Regions from separate parts of the Paenibacillus sp. S-12 genome, predicted to be linked through region 2. Evidence: riboswitches for the same ligand, from Rfam matches in the RefSeq annotation. Region 2 holds a riboswitch; each other region holds the start of a gene.

Region 1 (3,169 bases), on a different contig from region 2:
TGTTTCGAACAGAATCATCAAAAAGCTGTGATCCTCTGTCGTTGATAGTATCATCGACACAATAATGACAAGGAACAACGACAGCAAGGTTAAGGTAACTGCCTTAAAGATTCGATCCTTCGCCAAGCGATACCGGTAAATGACGATATCTTCTTTGCCGCGAATCATGGCAAGTACAGCTCCTACGAGAATAGCGAACGTCGTGGTCTTAATACCACCGCCGGTGGAACCCGGTGAAGCCCCAATGAACATAAGGATGATCATAAAAAATTGCGAGGCCTGCCGCATGGCTCCGATATCTATCGTATTTGCCCCTGCTGTACGCGGACTGACCGACTGGAACAGCGACGCCCAAAATTTCTCCCAGCCAGTCAAGCTTCCCAGCGTGCGCGTATTCGTAAATTCAAAAATAAATATAACGATCGTTCCGAGCACAATGAGCAGCCCCGTCATCGTTAACACGATTTTAGAATGGAGAGACAACTTACGGGAACGCTTATAATCCACTAAATCAGACAATACGATGAAGCCAATACCGCCAAGTATAATGAGCAGCATGGCTACCATATTGATAACGGGATCCCCTGCGTAGCTGGTCAAGCTTGTAAACGGCCCGCTCACGGAACCGAACAAATCAAAGCCAGCATTATTAAATAAAGAAACGGCATGGAATATACCGAAATAAATTGCTTTGCCTAATGGAAGATCGAATGCCCAGCGTACCGAGAACAGCACAGCTGCAACTCCCTCGATACATACCGCAAACAAGATAACTTTACGGATAAGGCGTACGATGCCTTCCATACTGCCTTGATTAAGTGCTTCCTGCAAGATAAGCCTTTCCTTCAGCGATATCTTCTTCTTCAAGGCAAGTGCAAACAGCGTTGCCATTGTCATGAACCCAAGACCGCCGATTTGGATGAGCAGCATAATGACTACCTGCCCGAATACCGTAAAATGAGTGCCCGTATCAACTACTACGAGCCCCGTCACACAGGTTGCTGACGTTGATGTGAACAGTGCATCAAGAAACGGTAAAGGAACCCCTTTGGCGTTCGATATCGGAAGCATAAGTAAAAATGCGCCCAATAATACAATAGCTGCAAATCCAGCAACCAGCACTCGCGCCGGTGTCAAATTGAATCGAATGGCCTTTTTTGTTCCCTTCAAGGGAGTCACCTCTTTTTTTCCACGAAAAAAAGCACTGGAAATCCCAATGCTATCGCTGGTATCCTGACGTACATGCCTACGAGGTTAGCTGTCGGATTCGGGCACGTCCAGGCTGCCCTATTCGCTAGCGGACTCTGTTCATCCACATTTGCGAAATTCACCCCATCTATCGGGTCCCCCGCTTTCGTTCATTCACGAAACTCGGCTTGTATGCAATTCATAACGAGATTATATACGTTTCCCTTGCTGCATACAAAGTCAAAGAATGAACAAATTAACCAGAATAAGACGAAAAACTTGAATAAATAGCGCTTACAATCCCCCATTTTCTTCGATTGTATTCAAAACACTCATTATCGCTGATTGTTTCTACATTTTCTCTGCTGGACTTTACAAAGTTGAAGTGGATAAAATGAACAAATAAGCAATCATACGCGATAACGTGTGATGTGATGGAGGTTCTGACATGTCCTATATATCGAAGCCGCTTCTCCTTGCTTCAGTGGCTGGATTTCTATTATTCCTCATTGTGCAGGTATTCATTCCCTTTCAACAAACAGAGGCCATATCTGATTCGACAACCACTCAAGCCATCTTAACGAAAGAGGAGGCGGCCCGCAAAGCGCTCACATTTGTGCAGAATTTAAACCGGCATCATATCTCGATGACAACTGAGCCTAATATCGCCCCTACCGTTGTATATCGCAGTCAGCCTACCGTGTCCGGCTATATTAGCAAGGAAAAGCTGGCTTCTTCCTTCCAGAAATGGGAGCCATCCAGCCCATATGATACCTACCAAGTATTGCTGAATACGATGCATTCTGGCAGATCAGGTGTGATGTGCATTGACGTGCACATGACGAGTGGCCGTATCATTGGATTTGAATTCAAAGATCAGCCATCGAGCGCTGCCAGCTTAGGCTGGGTCATGGGAAATCAGGCGGGTGAGACGTCAGCAGAAGAAGAGGAGCCTGTATTGGATGCAGCGAGCCGCAAGAAACTTGCAGACGCACTCTTGAAGCATATGGGATGGAATTCTTCCCAATTAAAGCATAATGAATCGTCTACAGAATTAGACACCGTATCGTACTTCGTTCCTGAAGCCCATGTCGGGCAGGCTGCATTGAACGTGAAGGCTGTCTTCTCGCAGGATCGTATCGTCATGCTGAAGCCCTTCTGGTCTATTCCACACAGCTACCAAGCAGAGGAGCTTCATCAAACGAAAACCGCTTCTTCCATTTACAACATTGGATATAGGTGGATGACAATTCTGTTAAGCGCATGTTCCCTTATCGCCTGCATCGTCTACCGCCGCGACCTAAAGTTCGGATCGAAGACACTGTTCGTACTAACGGCTGTCTCATGCGGAATTTCACTGCTGCATGTATGGAACGCACTGCCGGGACTCTTTGCGCTTGAACTCCAAATCACTTTGGATAGTGTGAATATGGGGCTGTCCTTCGCCATTCAAGGCGCGGTTACGGTTATTCAGGGCGTTATTCTCTATTTCTCTATCCATGCGGGCAAGCGAGCATGGGCATTGTCTGCCTACAGGGATGTACTGCCTACATGGAGCAATACTTCATTCGGCAGCAAGCTGGTTCAGGCATTATGGATCGGAATCGCGTATTCAGGTGTATTGCTCGGTCTGCAAACTGTTATTTTCTTTATTTTAGAATCCGGATTTCATGCGTGGTCATCTACAGATGCCTCCCAATCGCCGATTAACCTGCGCATTGCACCGTTGTTCCCTCTTCTCGCATGGGTTGCAGCTATTTCTGAGGAGGGCGTGTATCGCTTATTCGGGGTAGGCCTGCTGAATCGTTGGCTCCGCAATCCATGGCTTGCTGGCATTCTACCGACACTCATATGGGCGTTCGGCCATGTCACCTATCCGATCTATCCTTATTATTCAAGACCAGTAGAGCTGTTGTTCATCGGAATGTTGTTCCTCTTCATTATGCTGAAGCATGGTTGGTGGACCGCCATGTTCGCACAT
Region 2 (3,169 bases):
GATTCTTGGCAATGTTATGGTTGGCGGCGACAGTGTCTTGAACCATATGGCCTCATTCTTCGATCCATTCGCTCATGCGATTGGTCTTGATGGTTTCATTATTATGGCATTCCTGCTCGGACTGCCTGCGAACGAAGTTGTCCTGCCAATCCTTCTTATGGGCTATTTGTCCACAGGTGCTATGGTAGATGCAGATGGTATGGAGAACATTAAGGATATTTTTCTACAGCATGGTTGGACATGGTTGACAGCCTTGAATATGATGTTGTTCTCCTTGCTCCACTATCCTTGCGGTACGACATTATTCAATATTTATAAGGAAACGAAAAGTATAAAATGGACGGTTTTGTCTGCCGTCATTCCGCTTGGTATCGCGATTGCAGTTACCTTTGCCACAGCTCAGCTTGCCAGAGCTTTCGGGTGGGTATAACCATTCACATAGAACCTCTGAATGGATTTCTCCGTTCAGGGGTTTTATTATTGCTGCAAGCATGAATTCTGGATTTCCTCAGACGAAGCTCTGCAAACATTCTTCGAACATAAAAGAACCTGCAGATTCCTCTGCAGGTTCTATGACTAATATATAATTCCAAATTCGATAATTAGCCTGTGAATGCTTGCACCCAAACGCCATTGTAGTATGCAACACCGATGGATGTGAAGCTGGAGCTCATAATGTTCTTGCGATGGCCGTCGCTGTTCATCCACGCATTCATAACTTCTTGCGGCGTACGTTGACCTTTTGCAATGTTCTCGCCAGCAGTGTTGTAGTTAATGCCTTGTGCTCTCATCAAATCAAATGGAGAGCCAAGTGTTGGGGATTGATGGCTAAAGTAGTTATTATCGTACATATCTTTTGCTTTGATCATCGCTACTTTATTCAATGCTGCATCGGATTTCAACGGCTGCAAGCCTGCATTGGCGCGTTCTTTGTTCACCAGGTCAATAACTTGGCTCGCAAAGTCGCTGTTCGCATTGTTGTTTTCTTCTGGTTTTGTAGGTTTGTTTTCGCCAGGATTTACTGGTTTTTCTGCCGAAGGTTTATTTCCTTCTGGCTTTGCTACCTCTGGTTTTTCCACCCCAGGCTTGTTGCCTTCCGGCTTTGCTGGCTTATAAACAGGAGGTTTAGTGTTATGAACTTGTTTTTGAAACTCTTCGACCCATTTCGTCAAATATTGCTTCAATTCCTGTTTATTTTGGAAAACCTTGTTCACATGAATGACGTTCGTATTAATGACGTTCGAGCAATTTTGGTTCAACGGATTCGATACTTGCATAGGCTTCATTGGTGCAGCCATTGCTGAATTCGCTGCCATAATTGGTGCCAATGCAATTGCACCTGTAAGTACGACTTTCTTAAATGTGTTATTCATCCTGTACATCTCTCCCTTTGCAGCCTGCGAGGTTAGCTGTCGGGTTCGGGTCAAAGCGGACTCCCCTGTCGTTATACGACTTCACCCCAATGTGTGGTTCCCCCGCGCTCTGTTGAGCTTCGGCTTGTTTTGTATTACGTTTCCGATCCTATCACGGATGCTGAATCAGATCATTTTAAACATAATGCTATTTTAGATATATTTTTCCATATAAAAAACCGAAGCACAATACAGTTGTGCTCCGGCTTACTACACCAATTATAGCTATGTCAAAATAAATCTATATCATACGATTCTTATTCGATGACTTGGGCTAGCTCTGTGAAGATGACACCCAACGCATACGCTCCTGCATCTGGATAGCCGATACTGCGCTCGCCAACCGTGCCTGCTCTTCCCATTCGTGCAACAATTGTTTCGGTATGCTTAGCACCCTGAACAGCAGCTTCCGCAGCCTTAGCCGCAGCGAGCTTTAGTCCGTCTCCATTAGCCGCACTTTGCACCCATGCATCAGCGAATGGCGCTAGTGCGTCTACCAATGTTTTATCGCCAACTACAGCACCTCTTCCGAAGGAACGTTCCCCCGTGTCTTGAATGCCTTTCACAACCGCCTGCATCATTTGTGCAAATTCAGGAATAGACAGTTCAGTTCGGTCTCCGGCAAATTTGCTTGCAGCGCGGAATGCCGAGCCCCAAATAGGACCAGATGCGCCGCCGCAGTGCTCCATGATGACTAATGAGCATGCATGCAGGAATTCGCCAATATTGTTCGAATGGTGATTCATTATCTCATGCCATTCTCTCTTCAATTGCTTGAAACCCTTCGCTACACTCATTCCGAAGTCACCATCGCCTGCATGTGCATCCAACTCGCAGAACGGAACTTCGTTCTGAATGATGATTTCGCTCATTTTGTCTGTCAGGAAGATAAGGTTGTGAAGTGAGAAAGTGTCCTTTTCCGTTTTCGCATACGCTGGATTCGTTTCACTCTGATAAGATACTTCACGATCCACAGCTGTATCCCCTTGCTGTTTCTCGACTGTAATCGGGTGCAATTCACCATGAAGCTGCAGCGCTGGCGTATCACAACTTGCTGCCAGATAATGCTTCAATTGCTCATCCAAGCGCATGAAAGACACAGATGCTCCAGCCATGTCGATGCTTGTCATGTAATTGCCAACCAACACCTTCATCACAGTTACGTTCTGGCGTTGAATCTCACGAACCACTGCATTTGCGAACAAGTACAATTCTTGCAGCGGTGATCCGCCAAATCCGTTAATCAACACGGCAAGCTCCTGCTGGGAACCCTCCGAAATTTTCATATCACGGAACAAATCCGCCACCATTTTGTGAGCCAATTCATCGGCAGACGCGATTTTCTCTCTGCGAATTCCCGGCTCGCCGTGTATCCCAACACCATACTCGATTTCATCGTCATTCAGTTCAAATGTAGGCGTGCCCTTTGCAGGAACCGTACAGGAGGTAAGCGCAAAACCGATGCTTCTTGTATGATCAATCGCATGCTGGGCAATTGCCTTCACTTCTGCAAGCTCCAAGCCCTCTTCCGCGGCAGCGCCGGCAATTTTATGAACGAGCACCGTACCCGCTACACCCCTGCGTCCGACCGTGTACAGACTGTCCTCAACCGCAATATCGTCGTCCACCTTAACATAGTCAACCTTGATCCCGTCTTCACCCGCCAAGTGGGCAGCATTTTTGAAGTTCATGATGTCGCCGCTGTAGTTCTTAATAATGAGCAGCGTTCCCTTCTTGCTCGCGGAAGCCTTCAACGC
Region 3 (3,169 bases), on a different contig from region 2:
TTATTTGAAGGAACGATTACAACTGAGCAGTATGTACAGATGGATGAGGCATTTGTGCAGACCGCATTTATGCAGTGGTCGAGAGAGAAGGATGAACGGCTTGCTGACTTGTGCCAGCGATTTATGGAGCGTAAACTATATAAATATATTGAAGTCGAGCAGATGAATGAGGAATTGCAGGAACGATTGCGGATGGAGTGGTCACAAGTTGGGCTTGATCCCAATTATGATTTGATGTTCGATTCCCCTTTTGATAGACCTTATGATGTATATCGAAAAGGGGATGCACGATCGCAGCAGCATATTATGCTGTGGGGACGGGATCAGCAAATCGTGGAGCTGTCCAAAAAATCAGATATCGTTCGCACCATTAGTGGGATTCGCAACGGGAAGCAATATATTTATTTTCCGATGGACAGGCTATTGACCGTTTCACATCAGCTTACGGCAGACACACGGCGGATGTTCATTCGCCGCAATCACCTGACATAATTGGATGATAGAAAAGGAGCGCTTGGACGTGTTATTTGATACGCATACGCATTTAGACAGCAGCAATTTTGATGAGGATCGCGATCAGGTCATCGCCAGAGCCGTCGAACAAGGGGTAACCCGTATGGTGAACATTGGATTCAATCGGGAAACAATTCCGACGACGATGGCCTTGGCGGAAAAATATGACTTCATTTATGCAGCTGTAGGCTGGCATCCTGTAGATGCAATTACGATGAAACCAGAGGATATGGACTGGATTGCAAAGCTTACCGAACATGAGAAGGTTGTGGCGATTGGCGAAATTGGACTGGACTATCATTGGGATACATCTCCGAAGGATGTTCAGCATCGTGTATTTCGTGAACAAATTGGCTTGGCCCGTGAGTTGAAGATGCCGATCATTATTCATAATCGCGAGGCACATGAAGATGTAATCCGCATTTTGCGCGAAGAGAAGGCACATGAAGTTGGAGGTATTATGCATTCCTTCTCAGGCAGTTGGGAAACAGCGAAGATGTGTCTGGATATGGGCTTCTACATCTCATTTGGAGGACCTGTCACGTTTAAAAATGCGAGACAGCCGAAGGAAGTGCTCGTTCAGGTTCCAAACGACCGATTGCTCGTGGAGACAGACTCCCCTTATTTGACGCCGCATCCGTTCCGAGGCAAGCGCAATGAGTCCGCTTATGTACGTCTTGTGGCAGAAGTCGCAGCCGAGCTGAAAGGAATGGAATTTGAAGAATTTTGCAGAATGACGACCAAAAATGCTATGACATGTTTTGACATCAGGTGAAAACGTGATAAAAACAAGTGAAATAAAGATATCGGCCACAAAATAAGTGGATTTTGTTATGAAAAACGGATTTAGTTACATTTTTTTAACCATTTTTCGCGAAAAACGAAATTGCTACTGTCTTTACAAGAAGATTGCAAACACGATATGATTTCTCACAGATGTTATTACACAATTCAATATTGTTCCAACTAATTCAGTATCGCTTAATCTCCAGGTTGTGGAGAACGGGGGAACCAGAGTGGGATTGACATGAGTACATGTTCAATCACATGGATCAATTCCTTGGGGTGAATTAGGGACAACCGAGCCATGAGCCGGTTGGTTCCGATAGGGCGACTCTCAAGCCCGAACCCGACAGCTAACCTCGTCAGCGTACAGAGAGGGTTCCTCGCGTCCTACACTGTTGACGTTTGGGTTTCTATTATGGAAGCCGCGAAAGAGTCTCCTCTTACGAAGGGCTTCTTTTGTTTTACTCTCAAATATTCTTTTTTTGAATAATGAGAATAAAGACGTCATAGGGTGTAAGAAATAGGAGGTGGGAGCAGCCAATACTGGATCGTTGGCACGGAGAATTCGGAAATGTGGAGAACGAATACACGCTCGTTCCAGACAAAACCAATTCTCTCGTAAACATTCTTGAAATAGTCGCGTCAGATGAAATCATACGCAACACTCGACGGCGGGACTATGTAAGGAGGACCGAGAAATGGGACAGATCGTGAACAACGAAACCCATGAACCCCGATCATCCAGCATGTCACTCGCATTGCGATGGAAGCGTGAAAATGTACGTGTTATCACCGTTATTGCAGCTGTAGCAATCGTGATCACATTAATAGCAGTCTTAACTTGGTATAATGCAACAAAGAAGACAGTGGCTGTGCTCGTTGATGGACAAGAGCGTTCAGTCGAAACTCGCCTTGATACGCTTCGCAATGTTTTGGATGAGCATGCGATAGCACTTGGGGCATACGATGCTGTATCAAAGCCGCTCGATGAAGAGATTGCAGATGGGGATCGAGTTATTATTGAACGCGCTTTGCCTATCCAAATTACTGCGGATGGGAAGAAGGAAACGCAGTATACAACGGAGAAATCAGTGCATAATGCATTAGCTGCGCTGGAAATCCCGCTGAATCCAGATGATAAGGTATTCCCTGCTAAGCGTGCATCGATTGCAAAGGACATGAACATCCGAATTGTTCGGGTCAGCAAAAAGATGGAAGAACGCAAGGTTAAAGTTCCTTATCAAGTTGTGAAGCAGGCTGATGCCACCCTTCTTAAGGGTAAGACTAAAATGGTTCAAGGCGGAAAAGAAGGTTTAGTCGTTCAGAAGGTTCAAAATACCTATGAAGACGGTAAGCTTGTATATTCCCAACTGGTGGATAAATCCGTTCATACGAAACAAGTCAATCAAGTTATTGCCTATGGAACGAAGAAGAAGCCGGAGGTTGCTGTTCTCTCAGTGAACACGGACGATGATTCTGATGACAATGGTTCCAGCGGAGACAAAGATTTTAGATATAAAAAAGTGTTGAAGAATGTTCAACTGACAGCTTACACCGAAGCGGAAGGTTCCTCTGGTGCGAAGACGGCATCAGGTGCGATGGTATCGGAAGGCCGTACGATCGCTGTTGATCCGAAAGTTATACCACTTGGCTGGTGGGTATACATCGAAGGGATTGGATTCCGACGTGCCGAAGATACAGGCGGCGCAGTCAAAGGGAAAATTATCGATGTATACTTCGACAGTAAAAAGACTGTTAGCAAGTTCGGACGCAAGAAGGGGTATACCGTATATGTGGTTGGCCCAGTCAAGCCGGAAGTGAACTAGCACACAGGTATGCAGCCATGTGTAATTAGGATATAGTAATGAAT
Region 4 (3,169 bases), on a different contig from region 2:
AACGCTTGAACGCTTGAAGCAGCAGGGGAAACTGGACGAATATATTACACAAGCGGTACAACTGGCGGAACAGCAATAAAACAGCGGCTGTCGCTTAACAATGACGGTCAATGCTTTTACGTATGTGACGTGTTCGCTCCTCTTGGGAATCCAACCAGTGAGGGGCGTTTTCTCTTTATTATAGAAGAAATACAGATTATGAGCCGTTATGCGTAGGGAAGGGGTAGGTTGTCATGTTCGATTGGATCGACATGTTATGGAAATATAAATTAGGGTTTGTATCTGGTGCTGGCATTACGGTGCTGTTGTCCGCGATATCTGTCTTATTCGGGCTGTTATTGGGTGTCACCATTGTACTAATGCGAATGTCGAAAATTAAGCCGCTGAAATGGTTTGCAGTGACTTATATTGAAGTATTCCGTGGAACACCACTGCTTGTACAATTATTCATCATTCATTATGGTCTCGCGGAATATGGTGTAGAGTTTACGGCTTTGACATCTGGGGCAATTGCCCTCTCCTTGAATAGTGGAGCGTATCTGGCTGAAATCTTCCGAGCAGGCATTCAATCTATTGACCATGGACAGTTGGAAGCAGCTCGTTCACTCGGCATGTCCAAGTCGATGGGAATGCGGCTGATCGTCCTTCCACAAGCATTTCGCAACGTTATACCGGCGATTGGGAACGAATTTATTACGATCATTAAGGAAACTTCGATTGTAAGTACGATCGGGATTGCGGACTTGATGTTTGAGACAAACATCATCCGTGCCAAAATCTATTCGGCTATGGGGCCGCTGCTGGGAGCGGCATGTATCTACCTGATTTTAACCTTTACATTATCGAAAGTGGTAGCACGTTTGGAAAGGAAGTTGAGCGAGCATGATTGAGATTCGGAATTTGCACAAATCGTATGGTAAATTAGATATTTTAAAGGGTGTCAACTTGTCAATCGATCGCGGTGAAGTGGTAGTAGTTATTGGTCCAAGTGGATCTGGAAAGAGTACGCTCCTTCGTTGCATTAATTTGCTGGAAACACCAACCAAAGGTGACATATTATTTGAAGGTCAATGCATCACGGACAAGTCACATAATATAAATAAGACACGTGAGAAAATGGGAATGGTTTTTCAATCATTCAACTTATTTCCTCATATGACTGTGCTCCAAAATATTGCACTTGCACCGATCAAGGTCAAAAGTGTGCCTGAAGCCGATGCTAAAAAACTGGCAATTGAACTGCTTGGCAAGGTTGGACTGGCAGATAAGGCAAATGCTTATCCAAGACAACTGTCCGGAGGACAGAAGCAGCGTATAGCCATTGCTCGTGCGCTTGCTATGCAGCCTCATGTAATGTTGTTCGATGAGCCAACGTCTGCGTTAGATCCAGAGATGGTTGGTGAAGTTCTTGAGGTTATGAAATCATTAGCTGCAGAAGGAATGACAATGGTCATTGTAACTCATGAAATGAACTTTGCAAGAGAGGTGGGAGATCGGATTCTGTTCATGGATGGCGGCAATATTGTGGAGGAAGGCTCTCCACAGCAGCTTTTCAACCAGCCGGCACATGCAAGAACGAAAGATTTCTTAAGTAGAGTTTTATAAATAGCTTACATCACAAAGGCATCCAAATCAGGGGTGCCTATTTTTGTTAAGTCCATTTGAAAGCGTTTTCGTTTACAAATCAGAAATATGTGTTATGATAGGTCTATAAAGATTACAAAAATGTCATCTGGGATTACAAATTTGTTATGAAATAAAAAAATTTCGAAGCTTCAAACCATTGGGGGGCGCGGGTTCCAGAAACTTACCATCATATTCCTGCGCACAGGTTACAAAATTGTGATATGATGCAATCCGAGCCGAAACGACACACCCGTACGGGGGACTATTGACCGGTGTTCAATATTTTACCGAACACCTTGGGGTGAATCGCTTATTCCGCAAATGGAATAGCGTAGGGGAACTCCTTGACCCGAATCCGACAACTAACCCCGCAGGCTAATGCACAGGAGGAAAACATGCGTAAAAGAATTACAGTAACGATTACAGCTGCTTTACTTGGACTTGCGTCCATTCTTCAAATTTTGCCGGCACAGGCGGAGCCCTATACGGTAATAGAGGGAGAAACGTTTTATTCAATTGCTAAGAAATACAACATGAGTGTTGAATCTGTATTGTCGGCAAATCCGACAATCAATCCTAAAAATTTGTATGGTGGTCTTTCCATCGAGCTTCCAGGACCTGTTGTTCAAAAGTCTGTATTGGAAGGTATGCCAGTCGGTAATGCTTTGGGTGGAGCAAATAATAACGGACAGGCAGTGAAGACGGCTTCGGCTTCAAATAATGAAAAGGCAGTTCAACAGGCTGCTCCTAAAAATGTGGTTCAAATGTCCTCAGGACGTACAGCAACATATAAAAAGACATTAAATATGCGTGCTACAGCATATACGGCCCATCCGAGTGAAAACGGAAAATGGGGTGCGGTAGATGCTTTGGGCAACGCATTGAAACTTGGTACAGTTGCAGTGGATCCAAAAGTCATTCCACTGGGTACGAAATTGTATATTACGGGATATGATTTCAAACACTTGCCAACAGGCGGAATGGTTGCGGTAGCTACAGATACCGGCGGTGCAATCAAGGGGAAAAAGGTTGACATTTTTGTACCGGTAAGTAAACAGACAGGCAACACATTCGGCGTGCAAGACGTAAAAGTGTACGTGTTGAAATAATATCTACTATTATAAAGTAGATCATACTTAATACCAGCAATTGAATAACAAGCCTCGCCATTCGGCGGGGCTTGTTTTATTTACTCCTTCTTCTCCTTCTGATCCTGAAGCAAATCCGGTAAGGTAACGAATTCATATTGGCGCTCCCTTAACTGCTTAATTATAGAAGGGAGTGCCTTTACGGTTCCATGCAAATACCCATTCTGTGTGCTACCGCTTGCATGCTGCAAAATAATGGAGCCTGGACGAACTTCACGCATGACATTCTGCAATATGTGTGATGCGCTCAAACCTCTCCAGTCATTTGAATCTACGTCCCAATTGACGACCAAGTACCCGTTATCTCCTGCCCATCGCAGTTGCTCCTCATTTATCTCGCCATATGGCGGACGGAAATAACGCGGTTTATATCCGATAGACTGCTCAATAATCCG

Evidence for each region. A riboswitch is a leader RNA that binds a small molecule or an ion and turns the genes downstream of it on or off. The one in region 2 is predicted to bind cyclic di-AMP.
Region 1: it holds a riboswitch for cyclic di-AMP, as region 2 does, so the genes downstream of both, NO352_RS02110 (TrkH family potassium uptake protein) here and NO352_RS08155 (CAP domain-containing protein) in region 2, are expected to answer to the same signal.
Region 3: it holds a riboswitch for cyclic di-AMP, as region 2 does, so the genes downstream of both, NO352_RS21975 (resuscitation-promoting factor) here and NO352_RS08155 (CAP domain-containing protein) in region 2, are expected to answer to the same signal.
Region 4: it holds a riboswitch for cyclic di-AMP, as region 2 does, so the genes downstream of both, NO352_RS11620 (3D domain-containing protein) here and NO352_RS08155 (CAP domain-containing protein) in region 2, are expected to answer to the same signal.

What each region holds. Positions count from the first base shown of each region.
Region 1 covers NZ_JASIUF010000003.1:151,588-154,756, reverse strand. Annotated here, with positions in the region: gene NO352_RS02110 (TrkH family potassium uptake protein) at 1-1,170, opposite strand, end outside; cyclic di-AMP (ydaO/yuaA leader) riboswitch at 1,229-1,387, opposite strand; gene NO352_RS02105 (CPBP family intramembrane glutamic endopeptidase) at 1,637-3,169, shown strand, end outside.
Region 2 covers NZ_JASIUF010000008.1:125,901-129,069, reverse strand. Annotated here, with positions in the region: gene NO352_RS08160 (nucleoside recognition domain-containing protein) at 1-430, shown strand, start outside; gene NO352_RS08155 (CAP domain-containing protein) at 603-1,373, opposite strand; cyclic di-AMP (ydaO/yuaA leader) riboswitch at 1,380-1,508, opposite strand; gene dhaK (dihydroxyacetone kinase subunit DhaK) at 1,670-3,169, opposite strand, start outside.
Region 3 covers NZ_JASIUF010000023.1:10,179-13,347, forward strand. Annotated here, with positions in the region: gene NO352_RS21965 (HD domain-containing protein) at 1-492, shown strand, start outside; gene NO352_RS21970 (TatD family hydrolase) at 521-1,288, shown strand; cyclic di-AMP (ydaO/yuaA leader) riboswitch at 1,482-1,678, shown strand; gene NO352_RS21975 (resuscitation-promoting factor) at 1,998-3,125, shown strand.
Region 4 covers NZ_JASIUF010000012.1:57,054-60,222, reverse strand. Annotated here, with positions in the region: gene NO352_RS11635 (transporter substrate-binding domain-containing protein) at 1-79, shown strand, start outside; gene NO352_RS11630 (amino acid ABC transporter permease) at 234-890, shown strand; gene NO352_RS11625 (amino acid ABC transporter ATP-binding protein) at 883-1,605, shown strand; cyclic di-AMP (ydaO/yuaA leader) riboswitch at 1,851-2,019, shown strand; gene NO352_RS11620 (3D domain-containing protein) at 2,022-2,735, shown strand; gene NO352_RS11615 (polysaccharide deacetylase family protein) at 2,816-3,169, opposite strand, start outside.